DNA from 2 places in the Streptomyces sp. NPDC058525 genome. Region 1 is predicted to be linked to the other one. Evidence: riboswitches for the same ligand, from Rfam matches in the RefSeq annotation. Region 1 holds a riboswitch; the other holds the start of a gene.
What was found. Region 1 has a riboswitch for cobalamin ahead of ACFWP3_RS00830 (ABC transporter substrate-binding protein). Riboswitches for the same ligand answer to the same signal wherever they lie in the genome.
Positions count from the first base shown of each region.

Region 2: linked by a shared signal. The riboswitch ahead of ACFWP3_RS31050 (DUF4430 domain-containing protein) and the one ahead of ACFWP3_RS00830 (ABC transporter substrate-binding protein) in region 1 are both predicted to bind cobalamin.

Region 1 covers NZ_JBHXNP010000001.1:170,661-178,210, reverse strand. The annotation lists gene ACFWP3_RS00850 (tetratricopeptide repeat protein) at 287-1,312, shown strand; gene ACFWP3_RS00845 (hypothetical protein) at 1,754-2,713, shown strand; gene ACFWP3_RS00840 (hypothetical protein) at 3,042-3,776, shown strand; gene ACFWP3_RS00835 (cupin domain-containing protein) at 4,172-4,522, opposite strand; cobalamin riboswitch at 4,696-4,889, shown strand; gene ACFWP3_RS00830 (ABC transporter substrate-binding protein) at 5,120-6,355, shown strand; gene ACFWP3_RS00825 (FecCD family ABC transporter permease) at 6,352-7,455, shown strand; gene ACFWP3_RS00820 (ABC transporter ATP-binding protein) at 7,452-7,550, shown strand, end outside.
Region 2 covers NZ_JBHXNP010000085.1:2,313-9,862, reverse strand. The annotation lists gene aceB (malate synthase A) at 1-406, shown strand, start outside; gene ACFWP3_RS31055 (3-hydroxybutyryl-CoA dehydrogenase) at 403-1,287, shown strand; gene ACFWP3_RS31050 (DUF4430 domain-containing protein) at 1,386-1,874, opposite strand; cobalamin riboswitch at 2,021-2,170, opposite strand; gene ACFWP3_RS31045 (hypothetical protein) at 2,250-2,525, opposite strand; gene ACFWP3_RS31040 (hypothetical protein) at 2,601-2,927, shown strand; gene ACFWP3_RS31035 (carotenoid oxygenase family protein) at 3,035-4,471, opposite strand; gene ACFWP3_RS31030 (L-threonylcarbamoyladenylate synthase) at 4,693-5,340, opposite strand; gene ACFWP3_RS31025 (anti-sigma factor) at 5,523-6,272, opposite strand; gene sigK (ECF RNA polymerase sigma factor SigK) at 6,269-6,856, opposite strand; gene ACFWP3_RS31015 (ATP-binding protein) at 7,083-7,502, opposite strand.

The sequences.
Region 1 (7,550 bases):
GAACCCGGCCGTCGCGGATCTGATCAAGCAGGCATGCCAGGAACGAGGCTGGGGCCCGTCAGAGTTGGCACGTGCCCTTGGCCTGGCAGAAAGCGGCGATCCGAGGCGCCTGCAGCGCCAGCACGCCCGGCGATGGATCGAAGGGGAGCGGACTCCCGACCACTGGTGGCCCTACATCTCGCAGGTACTGGGGCTGAACCCCCAGGCGATCAACCTTCCGGAGCCCATGCCGGCGACACCCCACACAGATACCGTTGCATCAGTCCTGCACCTGGGAAGGAGCGACGTGGAACGTCGGGAGTTCATCCTCGCCTCCAGCGGATACGCCCTGTCCGCACTCGGCCTGCCCGACATGGACAGCATCACCCGCCGGACCAAGACCGCCACGCCCGGAGCCGTCCGCGTCGGCCAGGGCGAGGTCGCCGCCGTACGCCACATGGTCAAGGCCCTCGGCGACTCCGCCTCCGAACTCGGCGGAGGCCACGCCCGCCACCTAGCCGTCCGCTACCTCACCCACGACGTCGCCCCCTGGCTGGAAGGCCGCTTCACCGAAGCCACCGGCCGCGACCTGTTCGCCGCCACGTCCCAGCTCGTCCACCTCGCCGGCTGGATGGCCCAGGACGAAGGCGACACCCCCGAACTCCGCGGACTAGCCCAGCGCTACTACGCCCACTCCTTCCGCCTGGCCGCCGAAGCCGGCGACCCGGAGCTGTCCGCGACCGCGCTCCGCGGCCTCGCCGTGCAGTGCGTCGACCTCGGCTACAGGGCCGAGGCCGTCCAGCTCGGCGAAGCCTGCGTGGAGTACGGCCGCAACCTCGACAACCCCCGCGCCGTCGCCTACTACGAGGCCACCCTCGCCAACGCCGCCGCCCAGGACGACGACCGCCGCATGGCCACCAAGCACCTCGCCATGTCCGAGGCGGCCATCGGCAAGCCGGCGGCCGCGGGCGGAGACTCCTGGGCCGCGCACTACTCCCCCGGCCGCTGGGCCCACGAGTCCGGCATGATCCTCTCCCGCCTCGGCGACCTCGACGCGGCCGAAGAACACCTCCACCTCGCCCTGGACATCCACGGCCTCGACCGCCGCCGCACCCGCGCCATCGTCCTCGCCGACCTCGGCGGCGTCCGCCTACGCCAAGGCGACGTGGACGGCGCCATGGTCACCTGGCGCGAATTCCTCGACTGTGCGGACGGCATCCGCTCGGTGAAGGTCCAGGCCGCCCTCCAGGACATGCGCGTACGCCTCCGCAGGTACAGCGGAGTCCCAGAGGCCCAGGAACTACGCGAGCGGGCGGCCAGAATCACGGGCTAGCAGGAGCCCCACACCATCACCCGCTCCGCGGGAAGGCTTATTGCCTACCCGCAAGGCCAGTGCGGGGACCTGATACAGGTTTCGCTACCTCATCAAGGGCAAGAGTCGAGCCCCCACGGCCCGTCTATTCCATCACTCACCGACATGCCTCCGACGGGGGCCTCAGGTTCTGGGATGGCGAGGGCGTCTTGCGCGAGTGCCGACCCTGGATGGCTGGGGCGGGGAACTCCATCCCGACCACCGTCGCCCCAGGACAAGCCGATCAGACACCGCACCGGGCGTCCGCTCCACATACGTGTGGCCGACGGCGGACGGTATGGGAGCTGGGGGGCTAATGCTTGCTCTCCTCCCACCAGGCCTCATTGCGGCAGAACGGATCGGTGCCGACCGCCAGACGTGGCAATCTAGCGACAACCCGCTACCAGAAGGCAGGAAGCTGTCGTGACTTTCCCCGACGATCGTCTACATCATCTGGCAGGCGCGCTCACGCATATGGCTTCGCGCGTCTCAGACCACATCGAGCGAATCGACCACGGAAACGTGGCAGCTATTGACGACCTAGCCGTCACCCTCAGGTCACTCGTCGGATCAGGTAAAGGTAACGGGGTTCTACTAACAGCTTGCAGAGGGTTCAGCATCGAGTACCCAACACTTCAGGCCTCGCGCGCCCCGGTACCCTCGGGTGCCTACATGTCGATCGGCTCCCTACCCGTCGAAGAGCCCGGGGCCGTGATGCATGGCGCCAGACAATTGACACTCTCCAAATGGATACAGGAACCCGTCCTTCGCTGTTCCACGAAATCCGGTCCCGCTTCATACAGCTGGGACAAGTTCATTCGGGAGTACGCCAACAAGTGGGGTGGCGCCCATTTGGACTCACAGGTACCGGAGGAGCTGTTCGCAATCGACCGAAATGCGGCCGCCGGGCTGGTGATGAGCGCCTACCTGCTGCGCACTGCCGGTGTAGCAGTATGGGGGTTGACCCAGCACGTTCTGCAAAGAACCCTGACCGTATGCACCGAACCGGGATACAGTGGAATCTTCACCGCTCCGGGATCTAATTCACCAACACCTGAATATCGCAAGCAATACGGGCAGCTCCAATGGCTGACCCTCGCCCCAGACAGTATGGACTTCGGCTGGTACGTGGATCACTTCAGCCAGACGAACACCCTGCTTCTCGCCTTTGGCAGCATTCCCTACGATGTCCGCTATCAGCCAGAGGGAGCAGAGCCACAAGAGACGGTCGATCCCACACCTCCTCTAGGACCCCGGCGCCCGCCACTCGTACCACCACCCACCAAGGATTCGTTGCGCGCAGGCACTGCTAGCGGAGTGATCATGCCAATCCAGCAACTACAAGCAACCTCGACTGGATCCGCGGATACCGCGGGAGCCTGAGCATCAACCCCACGCTCATGCGCAGCGCCCCCCAGTACTGTCGCCAAAGCTTGCCTAGGCCAACAGGCATCCCGAACTGCGCCTGAGCGGACGAGCTAGCCGTGCCGGAGGCATGCCAGGTAGGGCGGGGAACAGCGGTAGGACACCCGTCTTCGGGACCCGCCCGCTCAGCGGCCGGGTCCTTCGTCAGACCTTCAACGCGGGGGCGTACTTGGCCTCGTCCGGCCGTAGAGGGGTTGAGGTGGGAACTCGCAGCGAACCGCTCCTCAGACGCCGTTGCCCGCCACACGCGACCGCCTTTGGCAGTGGCGTTTTCTATCGTCTGGGCATGGAGTTAGGACGCAGCATGCATCGCAGGGCCGCGGATCACATGGCCGAGGCATGGGCAGAGACTGATTGGGGCGCTCGGGCCTTAGCTGGCATGTACCGGTGGACGCGCGACGAGGAGTGGGCGGATCGCATCGCGGTGCTCGGGCAGCCCTATACCGGTTGGGACATGGGGCAGCTGTTCGCGCTGCGCTGTCTCGCCGGCCTCTGGATGGAGGGCCTTCTGACCGTAGCCGAGGTTGAGGTCGGAGTCGGACCGAGACGCGATGCCGAGCGCAAGGCCAATCAAACTGCCCTTAAAGGGCTTCAGGCGGGGGTATCGGCAGAAGTTGATACCAGCCAGCGAGGAGCAGATGATGACGGCTCGGTGAGATGGGAAGTTCCTCTACCGGGGTACTTCTGTGACCCTGAGTCCCGTGATTCTCTGCCGGACACCCTAGCTCCGGACTGGGCTCCATTGGAAATCGGCAACACGGACGCAAGTACCACGTGCTTTCATCTCGCTCGCTTCGGAGCCGTAGCGCGCTGGCCCTACGGTGACGAGAAGGTGACCGTCGTGCAGACTCGCCCTCGGATCCTCATCCAACGGTGGCGGGGAGGCCACGCCGCCCCCAACAAGGCCATGGAGGATCTTGTCAGCTTCTCCAACTGGATTGCGTACGGTCGGATGCTCGGTCCGAAGCGGGTGCGCGGCATGATGCATGCATCGAGGGTGAGTGTCCGGCCCGACAGCTAGGTGCACAACTGCCGAGCGGCGGAGACGGCGCTGGAGCTACACGAGAGCGCGGCACGTTGCGCTACGGGCAGATCAGCGGCCGCGGCCGTGCCACAACGTGCCAGTAGGACCGGTAACCAGCGGTCAGCGAGGGGTACACCGAGACGCCCACAGCAAGTCGAATGATGGAAGTTCTCGCAGGTCAGGGCTCTCACAGCACCCAAGTACCGGGTGATTCCCAAGCTTATAGCGCGGGTTCGATTCCCGTCATCCGCTCCACAGCAAAGCCCCAGGTCAACGACCTGGGGCTTGTTTGTTGTCTAGACCTATCGGGGCCAGCGTGCCATGCGCGGCTCCGCAGGGCTGCTCGGCTCGCGTCGGGGCCGGGAAGTAGTATCGCGAGACGCCCTCGCCGGTCAGGCGTGCTCGTCCGGCGGCTGCTGGGCGGTCTGGACCGACCAGCTGGTGACGTTGTGCCAAGTGCCGGCCGGTACAAAGATGGCCCAGCCGTCCTCGACCTCCCGCTCGAAGTCGAGTCGATCCTCCGTCCGGCCCATCTGGACGCGGCCCCGGCCTGCGTTGAGTCGTAGGAATTGGTCGGTCTCCGGGTGCGCCTCCAAGCCGATGTCCTCACCCACCGGGATCGACATGAGGGTCAACTGAAGGTACTTCCCGGTCCAGGCGACCGCGCGGTAGTTCGTGTTCTCGAGGGTCGCCTTCTCCAGGTCGAAGCTTTGAGGTTCCGGCCCGATGTCCTTGGTGGTCATCCGTCTCTCCCTGTCGACGAAGGCGTTACGCGGTGGCGGTCCTGCGCCGACCCGCGTCAACGTTCCCAGAGCCCCAGGCCTTTCTGACCACAAGATGGACGCCGCATCCCGTTACCGCGGGGTGCCTCAAGGCGAGACCTCCTGTGGCTGGTCGCACAGTTGTGGGTCTGGCGTGGCCGTGGCCGATTCTGCGATGCTTCCGCCTGACAAGCGACGGCGGAACGAGGAAGCCGGTGAGATTCCGGCACGGTACCGCCACTGTGTAGGGGGAGCGACTCCGCCATGGCCACCGCCCCATCCCGGGGTGGGAAGGCCGGAGAAGCGTTGATCCCGAGTCAGGAGACTCACGCCGTCGCACCTCGATGTACGGGGCGGATTTCCCCAGGAGAGGCGGTGGCACTCGTGTGCCTGCGTACCCACGGCGGCAGCTCTGCGGTGCCCGCGGCCCTGCGGGGCCGGCCTGCCCGGCTTGACGCACGGGCCCCTTCCCTCAGGTTCTGACGACCCCCTTCCTCAGCAGGTCCCTTCCCGTACGCCGCATCACGCGCGCCCCGGAGTGCCGGTGCGCACTGTCCACGTATGCCACCAGGAGTCACTGTGTCCGTACGATCCGTCATGCCCGGCCGTCGTCAGGCTGCTGCGGCAGCCTTCCTCACGGTCGCCCTCACGCTCACGGCGTGTGGCAGTGACGCCGACCCGCCCGCCGACGCCAAGGCCCAGGCCGCCGGGGAGGGCTGCATCAAGGACTTCGACCCGGCCAAGGACTACTTCCCGGTCAAGTCGACGGTGGAGCACGCCAAGAACTTCACGCTCCGGTACGAGAAGAGCTACCAGGTCCTCACCGTCAACGAGCCCTTCCCCAAGGGGAAGCCGGAGTCGTACGTGCTGGTCAAGTGCGGTGCGCCGAAGCCGGAGCTGTCCGGTGAGCTGGCGTCCGCGCAGCAGGTCACGGTTCCGGTCAAGAGTCTGTACTCCGCCTCCACCACCCACCTTCCGCTGCTGACCGAGACCGGCACCCTGGACGTCCTGACGGGTGTGGCGAGCGCCGCGAACATCTCCTCCGCCCAGGTGGTCGAGCGGGTGAAGGCGGGCAAGGTCACCGAGTACGCCAAGGACCGCACCCTCAACGCCGAGACGGTGATCGGCGCCAAGCCGGACGTGCTGATGACCCAGGGCACCGACGACCCGCAGTACCCGAAGCTGCGTCAGGCCGGGATCGCCGTGGTCGCCAACGCCGAGTGGCTGGAGCCGAGTCCGCTCGGCCGCGCCGAGTGGGTCAAGGCGATGGCCGCGCTCACCGGAGCGGAGAAGCGCGCCGGCGAGGTATTCGACACCATCGAGGGCGACTACCGGAAGGTCGCCGAGAAGGGTGCGCAGGCGGTCGCGGCGGGCAAGCCCGTCGAGGTGCTGCCCGGCACGATGTACCAGGGCACCTGGTACATGCCCGCCGGTGGCAGCTACGCCGCCCAGCTGATCAAGGATGCGGGCGGCACGTACCCCTGGGCCGGTGAGGCGGGTACCGGCAACCTCCAGCTGAACTTCGAGGCCGTGTACGCCAAGGGCGGCGCGTCCCCGGTCTGGATCGCCGACCAGAAGTGGACGTCCACCGCCGACGCGGTCAAGGCCGACAGTCGGTACGGACAGCTGAAGGCCCTTTCCGGCGGTGTGGTCTGGACGAACACGAAGGCGCTGGGCCCCGGCGGCGGCAACGACTACTTCGAGCGCGGCGTGCTGCGCCCCGACCTGGTCCTCGCCGACCTCTTCGCGCTCATCCACCCGGACCAGGCGAAGGACCACACCTTCACCTTCTACACGCAGGTGCCCAAGGCGTGACGACCCACATGGCAACCGCGCCGACCGCCTCGCCGGACGCCCCGCGGGCGCTGCGGCCGGGACGGCGGCGCCTCGCTGTCGTCCTCGCCCTCGCCGCCGGCACCGCCGCGCTGTTCGTTCTCACCATCGCGACCGGCTCCCACCGTGTGCCGGTCGCGGACGTGGTCCGGGTCCTGTTCGGCGGCACCGCCGAGGACCCGCGATGGACGGTGATCGTCGAGCAGGTCCGACTGCCGCGCGCGCTGACCGCCACCGCCGTCGGCGCCGCCCTCGCGGTGGCCGGCGTACAGATGCAGACCCTGTTCCGCAACGCGCTGGCCGACCCGTTCTCCCTCGGGGTGAGTTCGGGCGCCAGCATGGGCGTCGCCGCCGTGGTCGTCGGCACGGGCGGCGTCGCCGGTAGCTTCACCGGAAACCTGGCCGGCCTGGGCCGCCTGGGTGTCGTACTCGCCGCCTCGCTCGGCGCCGCCGCCGTACTGGCCCTCGTCCTGCTCCTCTCGCGGTGGGTGCAGTCGGCCGTCACCCTGCTCGTCATCGGAGTCATGATCGGCTCGGCGGCCACCGCGGTGGTCGGCGTGATGCTCGTCTACGCCCGGCCCGAGCGCGCCCAGCAGTTCGTCATGTGGGGCCTGGGCAGCTTCAGCGCCACGACCTGGCCCGACCTCCAGGTCATGTTGCCCGTCATCGGCGCGGGCCTGCTGACCGCACTGCTGACCGCCAAGCGTCTCAACGCCTTGCTGCTCGGCGAGGACTACGCCCGCACCATGGGGCTGAACGTCCGCCGAAGCCGAGACCTGGCGCTGCTCGGCACCTCGCTGCTCGCCGGCGCCGCGACCGCGTTCTGCGGACCCGTCGCCTTCCTGGGCCTGGCCGTCCCGCACCTGACCCGGGTGGCGCTGGGGACCTCGGACCACCGGGCGCTCGTCCCGGCGTCGATGCTCGCGGGAGCGTTCCTCGCGCTGGCGTGCGCGCTGCTGAGCCAGCCGCCCGGCACGGACTCCGTACTGCCTCTCAACGCCATCACCTCGCTGTTCGGCGCCCCCGTCGTCATCGCGTTCCTGATCCGCAGCCGCCGCGGCGTACAAGGAGTGGCCTCGTGACCGACACCATGACCGAACCCGTCAAGCACACGGCCGGCGGAAGGGACCACCCCGGCGGCCTGGCCACCCAGGGGCTCGCCGTCGGCTACCGCACC
Region 2 (7,550 bases), on a different contig from region 1:
GGTCGCCGCGGCGGACCTGCTGTCCGTCCGCCGCATCGCCGCCCCGCCCACCCACGAGGGCATCCGCTCCAACGTGGCCGTGGCCCTGCGCTACTTCGACGCCTGGCTGCGCGGCAGCGGAGCCGTCGCCCTGAACGGGCTGATGGAGGACGCCGCGACCGCCGAGATCGCACGTGTGCAGATCTGGCAGTGGCTCCGCCACGACCGAGTGGAGCGGGGTACCGTCATCGACCTGCTCGACGCCGAATGCGCGGCGCTGGACGCCGAGGACTCGCAGGCGCTCGTACTGGAAGCCCGGGAGGTCTTCGTGGACAGCGCACTGTCCGTGCAGCTCCCCGCCTTCTTCACCTGCGACGCCTACACCCGCCACCTCGTCCGCCGCGCCCCCGCGCAGGTGAACGCGTGAGCGCCGTCGCGGGAGCGGCCCGCATCCGGCGCGTCGGGGTGGTCGGCGGCGGCCAGATGGGCGCCGGCATCGCCGAAGTGTGCGCCCGCGCCGGCCTCGACACCGTCGTCGCCGAGTCGGACGCCACCGCCGCCCGCTCGGCCCGGGAGCGGGTCGCCGTCTCCCTGGAGCGGGCCGTCCAGCGGGGCAAGCTGGACCGGATCTCCGCAGAAGACGCCCTGGCCCGGCTCGTGTTCACCGGGGACCTGGAGGACCTGGCCGACCGGCAGCTCGTCATCGAGGCCGTCACGGAGAACCCGGACGCGAAGACGGAGGTCTTCACCGCCCTCGACAAGATCGTCGAGGACCCGCAGGCCATCCTCGCCACGAACACCTCCGCCATCCCCGTCATGCGGCTGGGCATGGCCACCGGCCGCGCCGACCGGGTCGTGGGCCTGCACTTCTTCAACCCCGTGCCCGTGCTCCCGCTCGTGGAGGTCGTCTCCTCGCTGCACACCTCGGCCGACACCCTGGCCGCCGTCGAAGGCTTCGCCCGCGACGCGCTGGGCAAGACCACGGTCCGCTCCCAGGACCGGGCCGGCTTCGTCGTCAACGCGCTGCTGATCCCGTACCTGTTGTCGGCGATCCGGATGGCCGGGTCCGGGTTCGCGAGCGCCGCCGATGTCGACGCCGGCATGGAACTGGGCTGCGCCCACCCCATGGGCCCGCTCAAACTCGCCGACCTGATCGGCCTGGACACGGTCGCGGCCATCGCGGAATCGCTGTACGCCGAATTCAAGGAACCGCTGTACGCCCCGCCCCCGCTGCTCCGGCGGATGGTGCAGGCGGGGCTGCTGGGCCGCAAGAGCGGCCGCGGGTTCCACACGTACGGCCGGGGCTGAGGGCCCCGGCACGGTCTCCGGGCTGAGGGTGCGCCGGAGGCACGCAGGAACGGTGGGGGTGCGGCGAGTGGTGTCGCCGCGCCCCCACCGCGTCTGCTTTAGAACGAGGTCCAGGTGAAGGCGACCTGGTCACCGGCGTTCAGCTTGAACTGGCAGCCGCCGACGGGCGTCGGGGTGCCGTTGACGGAGATGCTCCAGTAGGCGGAGCCGCCCCCGCTGACGTTCTTGATCGTGTCGACGGAGAAGTCGTCGAACGAGGCGTACCAGGTGCCGTCCCAGGTGAAGTTCTTCTTCTTGGCGGCGTCGTCCAGCGCGGCGGTGGGCGTGGGCACGGCGCTCGGGTTGGCCGAACCGTTCGTGCCGTCGCACTTGTGCGTGCCGCCGGTGGCGGTGGTGACGTCGTGGCCCTTGGTCTTTATCTTGCCCTTGAACAGCAGCCCGCTCGGACCCTGCACCGTGAGGCTGACCTTGACCGGGGCGTTGGAGTGGGGCACCGGCTCGGCGTGGGCGACGGCCGGCGCGGTGGCGAGCGCGAGCCCCAGGGCGGCCGTCGTGACGAGGGTGCGACGGACGAGGTTCGGGCGCATGGAATGCCTTTCGAGCGGGGAGGGCGCACAGCACGCCCCTGCTCCGCACGACATCCCCCGGCAGCGCCGCTCCCTCCGCGGCGGCGGGGACGGGGCCGTCGGTGATCCGGCGACTCAAGGCTCCGCGCTGTAGACCGTGACAGTGGAAGCGGTACGAGCCGCACGCCGGGCGCCCCGGCTCGCGACGCGGATGCGCCCCACACGGTTGCAGGTCAGCGCCGGATTCCCACCGGCTTCCCCCAGGTCATACGGCCATTCAGTTGTCGTTGTCGCCCGGTGCGACCGGGCAGATGAATCGTACGGTCGTAACAACGTGCTGACCAGTGGCGACTTTCCGGCTCCACGGCGTGCGAGCGCGGACGGGGCGCCCCCTCGTCAGCCGGCGTTGTGCATACGGGCCGGGCTGCACTCCACGATTTCCCGCGCCGCGCGCAGCCTGCTGGGGTGGTCCCCGAGCAGCCGGGTGGTGATCAGGATCGCGTAGAGGATGCCGACGCCCTCGTCCTTCAGGTGCTGTTGGACGGAGTCCATGTCGGCGCCGGCGTCCAGCAGCCTCCGACATGCGTCGATCCGATCGCCGATCTGTTCGGCGCGCTCGGGCGTCAGTCCGTGAACGTTGGCGAGGAGTTCTTCCACGGTGGGGCTTGGCATGTCCGGATCTTCTCAGCGCTGCCGCGTCGCTCGCATCCGGTTTGGCGTTGGCGCGATGTCGGGTTGGATGGGGCCGTGGCAAGACGACCCAAGCCGAAGAAGAAGCGCCCGGCCCTCGGCATACCGAGCGAGATCATCCTGCTGACGGGACAGGGCGTGTGGCCGTACACGTTCCTCGCCGACGACGGCCTGGGCGGCTGCGGCAAGGTCGCGATGCCGTCCGAAGCGGCCGTCGAGGAGGTCCAGGCGGCGCTCTTCACACCCCTGGCGGACCTCGCTCGCACCCACCACGGGATCGAACTCGGTGCCGCATGGTCCTCGCTGACCCACGACTCGTGGGTGGGCCGTGTCCGGCGCGTCGCCGGCCCCCCGAGCTCCGGTGCTGTGACGGATGACGGATGACGGATGACGGATGACGGTTGCCGGGCCTGATGCCGTGCCGGCAGAACTGTTCGGTGGACCTTTCCGAGGGGCTGGCCGACCCGTAGCGGCCGGTCGGGGCTGGTTGGTCAGACGGTGTCCGTCGGTAGCCAGGAGCCGTGTAGGCCTAGTGGGACTCGGACCGGGATGCGGGCGCGGGCCATGGGGCCCGCGGCGGGGTCCTGGGCCGGGATGACGAGGAACCACGCGGAGCCGTTGGTGCGGTCGGTGGCGAAGGTCAGCCAGTAGCCGTCCTCCTCCGAGTCCTGCCCCGGCGCCGGTGCGAAGACCGGCTCGCCGACGGACAGGTCGCCGGCATCCCAGACGCGGTAGGTGCCCGTCTCGGTGTCGTGGAAGCGTACGGCGTCGTACTCGCCGGGCAGCAGGTCCGTCCGGCCGGTCTCGGTGGCCAGCGCGGCGTAGCGGTGGCGCCGGCCGATGCGGCGGTCGTCGATGCGCGGGAACTCCACCCGGGCGTCGTCCAGCGGGGTCCGGGCCATGCTGCCCGCCACCGGGTCGATGCGCGCCCGTACGAGTCCACCCGTCGCGGGGGCGGCGCCGGGCTCCGGCTCCCCGCCGACGGTCAGCCGGCTCCACTGCACGTAGTCCAGGACCACCGGGGCGTCCGGGCCGGGTCCGTCGTCGTACGCGTTCACCGTGTGCCAGAGCCAGAACGCCTCGTCGGCGGCCCAGCGCGGCGGTCCGCCGTCGCGCGGGACGAGGACCACGCGGGTCCCGCGCTCGGGCCGCCAGGCGAGGAACGAGCCGCCCGCCATGGCCCCCGCCAAGTCGAAGAAGGCGGGTGCGAGGACGATGACCGCGTAGCGCTCGGTCAGGGCCATGTCGTGGATCATCATCGGCTCGTCCACGCCGTCGACCGGCGTGGGCCCCCGGGTGACCGCGCCGTCGCGGCCGATGACCGACCAGGTCAGGTACGGCGCCTCCAGGCCGTAGCAGAAGACGACCATCTCGCCGGTGACCGGATCGATCTTGGGGTGCGCGGTGATGCCCATCGGCAGGGCGCCGTCGAAGTCCTCACGGCCGAGCGTCTCCAGGCCGGCGCCGACGCGGAAGGGGCACGCGGACTCGGCGAGCGCCAGCAGCCGGCCGCCGTGCCGTACGACGTTGATGTCCGGCATGTCCCTGAAGGTGCCCGCGAGTTCGGGCCCGACCTGCTCGGCGTCCGGCATGATCATCGACTCCAGGCCGCCCCACAGGGCCCGGCCGGCCCGCTCCTCGGCGCGCAGCGCGGGGGTGCGCACGAAGCGGTTGCGGTAGCGGGCGCGGCCCTGCGAGAGCCAGACCCCGTGCAGCATGCCGTCCCCGTCGATGGGGTACAGGTACGAGCCGATCGGGGTGAATCGGGGATTGGGCCCGTTGCGCAGGTACAGCCCGTCCAGCGCCGACGGGATCTCGCCGGTCACCTCGAGGTCGGCGACGTCGACCTCCTCGCTCACCGGCGCGAACGATCCCAGCAGGTGGGGAACCCGGGTGGGGTCGAAGCGCGGCGGCGTGTGCGTGTTCACGGGACCTCCCGAGGCGTGCCGGCTTCGGTCATACCGGCACTTCCCAGTGAAACGCGCCGGCCGGGCCCCTGCCAGCCGTCGGCCACCCGAGGCCCGGCGGACCCGGCCCGGCAGGGGGCCGAGGCCGGGAAGGGGCCGGGGCCGGGAAGGGGCCGAGGCCGGGGCGGCCGGATCGGGATGCGGCCCCCGTGGCATTCGCCTGATGCGCCCGATGGCCCGGGTCAGGCGGGCTCGGTCAGGTTCGGGACTACGGTGCGGAGCTGTTCGGCGGTCAGGGCGCCGGCCCTGACCAGGGTGGGTGTGGGGCCGGTGACGTCCACGATCGACGAGGGGACGAGGGCGGCGGTCGGGCCGCCGTCGAGGTAGACCGCGACGGTGTCGCCCAGCATGCGCCGGGCGGCGTCGCAGTCCTGCGGGGCCGGGTGTCCCGTGAGGTTGGCGCTGGAGACGGCCATCGGACCGGTGTCGTCGAGGAGTTCGAGGGTGAGGGGGTGGTGGGGCATGCGGACGGCGACCGTGCCGTGGGTGTCTCCGAGGTCCCACTTCAGCGTCGGCTGGTGCCGGGCGACGAGGGTGAGAGCGCCGGGCCAGAAGGCTTCGACGAGCTTCCAGGCGATGTCCGGGAGGTCGGTGACGAGGTCGTCCAAGGCGTCCGGGGAGCCGACGAGGACGGGTGAGGGCATGTGGCGGCCCCGTCCCTTGGCGTCGAGCAGAGCGGCGACCGCGCGCGGATCGAACGCGTCGGCGCCGATGCCGTAGACGGTGTCGGTGGGCAGCACCACGAGCCCGCCGGATCGCACGGCCGCTGCGGCCGCGCGCAGTCCGGCCGTGCGTTCGGATGTCATCGAGCAGTCGTACCGCTCCGCCACGGCTTCGTCCTTCGGTTTCGGTGGTTCTCGGTTCCGGTCCCCGTCCGGGTCCTCGGGGCATCGTACGCAGAGGTAGCGAGCCGCCGAGCACCTTCGGCCGGGCACCCTCGCCGGACCGGGGCGGCTCCGGTGCCGAGTTCAGCCGAATGGGTGATCGGGCGGACGGTGCGACGGGCTGCGGATCATGCGGGGAGGGTCATCAGGAGCAGGGGGTTCGTGGTGGGCTGTGGGGATCCGCCGGCCGGTTCGAGGGTGAGTCCGACGGCGTCGGCGTCGGCGGTGTCCCCGTTGATCAGGACGCTGCCGTCCTGGTGGATGAACCCGGCCGGGCGCATGGTGCCGTCGTGGGACAGCCACAGCTGGTAGGTCTTGCCCGCGGCCGGGGCGGGCAGGCCGGCGGCGGTGAAGACGGCCTTGTTCTGCCGGTCGGAGGCGACGACGGTGGTGAAGGCCCCGTTGCCGGCCCGGCCGTGGACGGTGCGGGCGTCCGGGGCGGCCAGGACGGTGCTGACGGCGTCGAGTTGCCGCTCGCTCTGCCGGGCCCGCTGCTCGAGCTGCCGGTTCTCCTGGTGCTGCCAGGCGGCCAGCCCGGCGAACGACGCGGCGGCGACCAGGCTCGCGGCCAGGGCCACGGGCAGGGCCTTGCGCCGCAGCACACCGCGGAGGGCGGTCGGGGCGGCCGCGGGGACGCGGGGCGGGAGCTGGCGCACGTGGTCGATGTCCGCCATCGTCCGCGGCTTCATCGCGGCGGGCGGGGCCTGGGCCGTGGCGGCCGCCAGTCGGGCGGCCGTGGCCTGGAAGTCCGCCACGTCGTGCCGGCACGCCTCGCACGCGGTCAGGTGCGCGGCGAACTCTTCGCGCTCGCCCGGGTCGAGGGCGTTCAGCGCGTACGCGGCTGCGAGGACATGGATGTCGGACGCGTGGTGATTCATGCGGTCACCCCCATGCAGTCGCGAAGCCGGATCAGCCCGTCGCGCATGCGTGTCTTGATGGTGGGAAGCGGCGTGCGAAGCGTTTGGGCGACTTCACGGTAGGTCAGCCCCCGGTAGTAGGCGAGGGTCACGGCCTGACGCTGGAGCTCGGTCAGGCCGCGCAGACAGCGCCGTACCTGTTCGCTCTCCAGCCGGGTCTCGACCTGCTCGGCGACCTGGTCGAACGCCGTCTGGTGTTCGCGGGCGGCCTGGGCCTGGTCGCGGTCGGCGGCCGCTTGGGCGGAGCGGACGCGGTCCACGGCCCGGCGGTGGGCGATCGTCGCCGCCCACGTGTGCACGCTGCCGGCGTCGGGCCGGTAGCGGGCGGCCTGCCGCCACAGGTCGATCATGACCTCCTGGGCGACCTCCTCCGACTGGGCCCGGTCGCGCACGACTTTGATGATGATGCCGAAGACCATCGGTGCGAGGGCGTCGTACAGGGCGGAGAAGGCCTGCTTGTCGCCGTGTGCCACTTTCTGCATGACCTCGGCGAGACCGGTGTGGCCGGTGTGGCCCGTGCCGCCGAACGGGAGCGGTTGGTTCACCGGCCGGGCTCCGGCTGTGGCGACCAGGCGAAGGGGCGTCGGCCGGCGTCGGCCGTCCGGGAGTGGGGTGTCCATCGCATAGTGGTCCTTGTCGGTAGGGCGTGGGCTGGACCGCCACCGCGGGGCGGTCCGGCCCCAGAGCCGTTCGGGGTGCCTGAGTCTTCTTCGTAGCGGACGTACGTGCGGATGGGCGGGCATTCGGCTACGGGTTCACCCGCGTCGGGCCTCAAGGCGTGGGCCAGGTGATCACCGCGATGACCTGTTTGCCGCGGGGCGAGGGGTCGACGAAGATCTCCGCCCCCAGGGCACGGATGATCTCCAGCCCCCGGCCCCCGCAGGACAGCGGCCCGTGGCCGGCGCGGTGCCGGGGCAGTGCGGGGGAGGCGTCGCCGACGGCGATGCTCGCCCGGCCCGCCTCCATGCCGAGGGTGAGCCGATAGGGCGGTCTGCCGTGCCGGACGGCGTTGGAGGCCAGTTCGGAGACGATCAACAGGATGTCGTCGGCGGTGCCGTACGGGCAGTGGCCGTCGTGGGTCGCGACCATCCGTGCGGCCAGCTCGCGGGCCGCTCGGGCGGCCTGCGGCCCCGGGGGCAGCACGTGGTGCACCGTTGACGGCCGCGTGGGATGCGTGGTTGCGGTGTCCATGGCGTTCCTCGCCGTGGGGCCCTCGGGTGAGGGCGAAGCAGAAGGGGG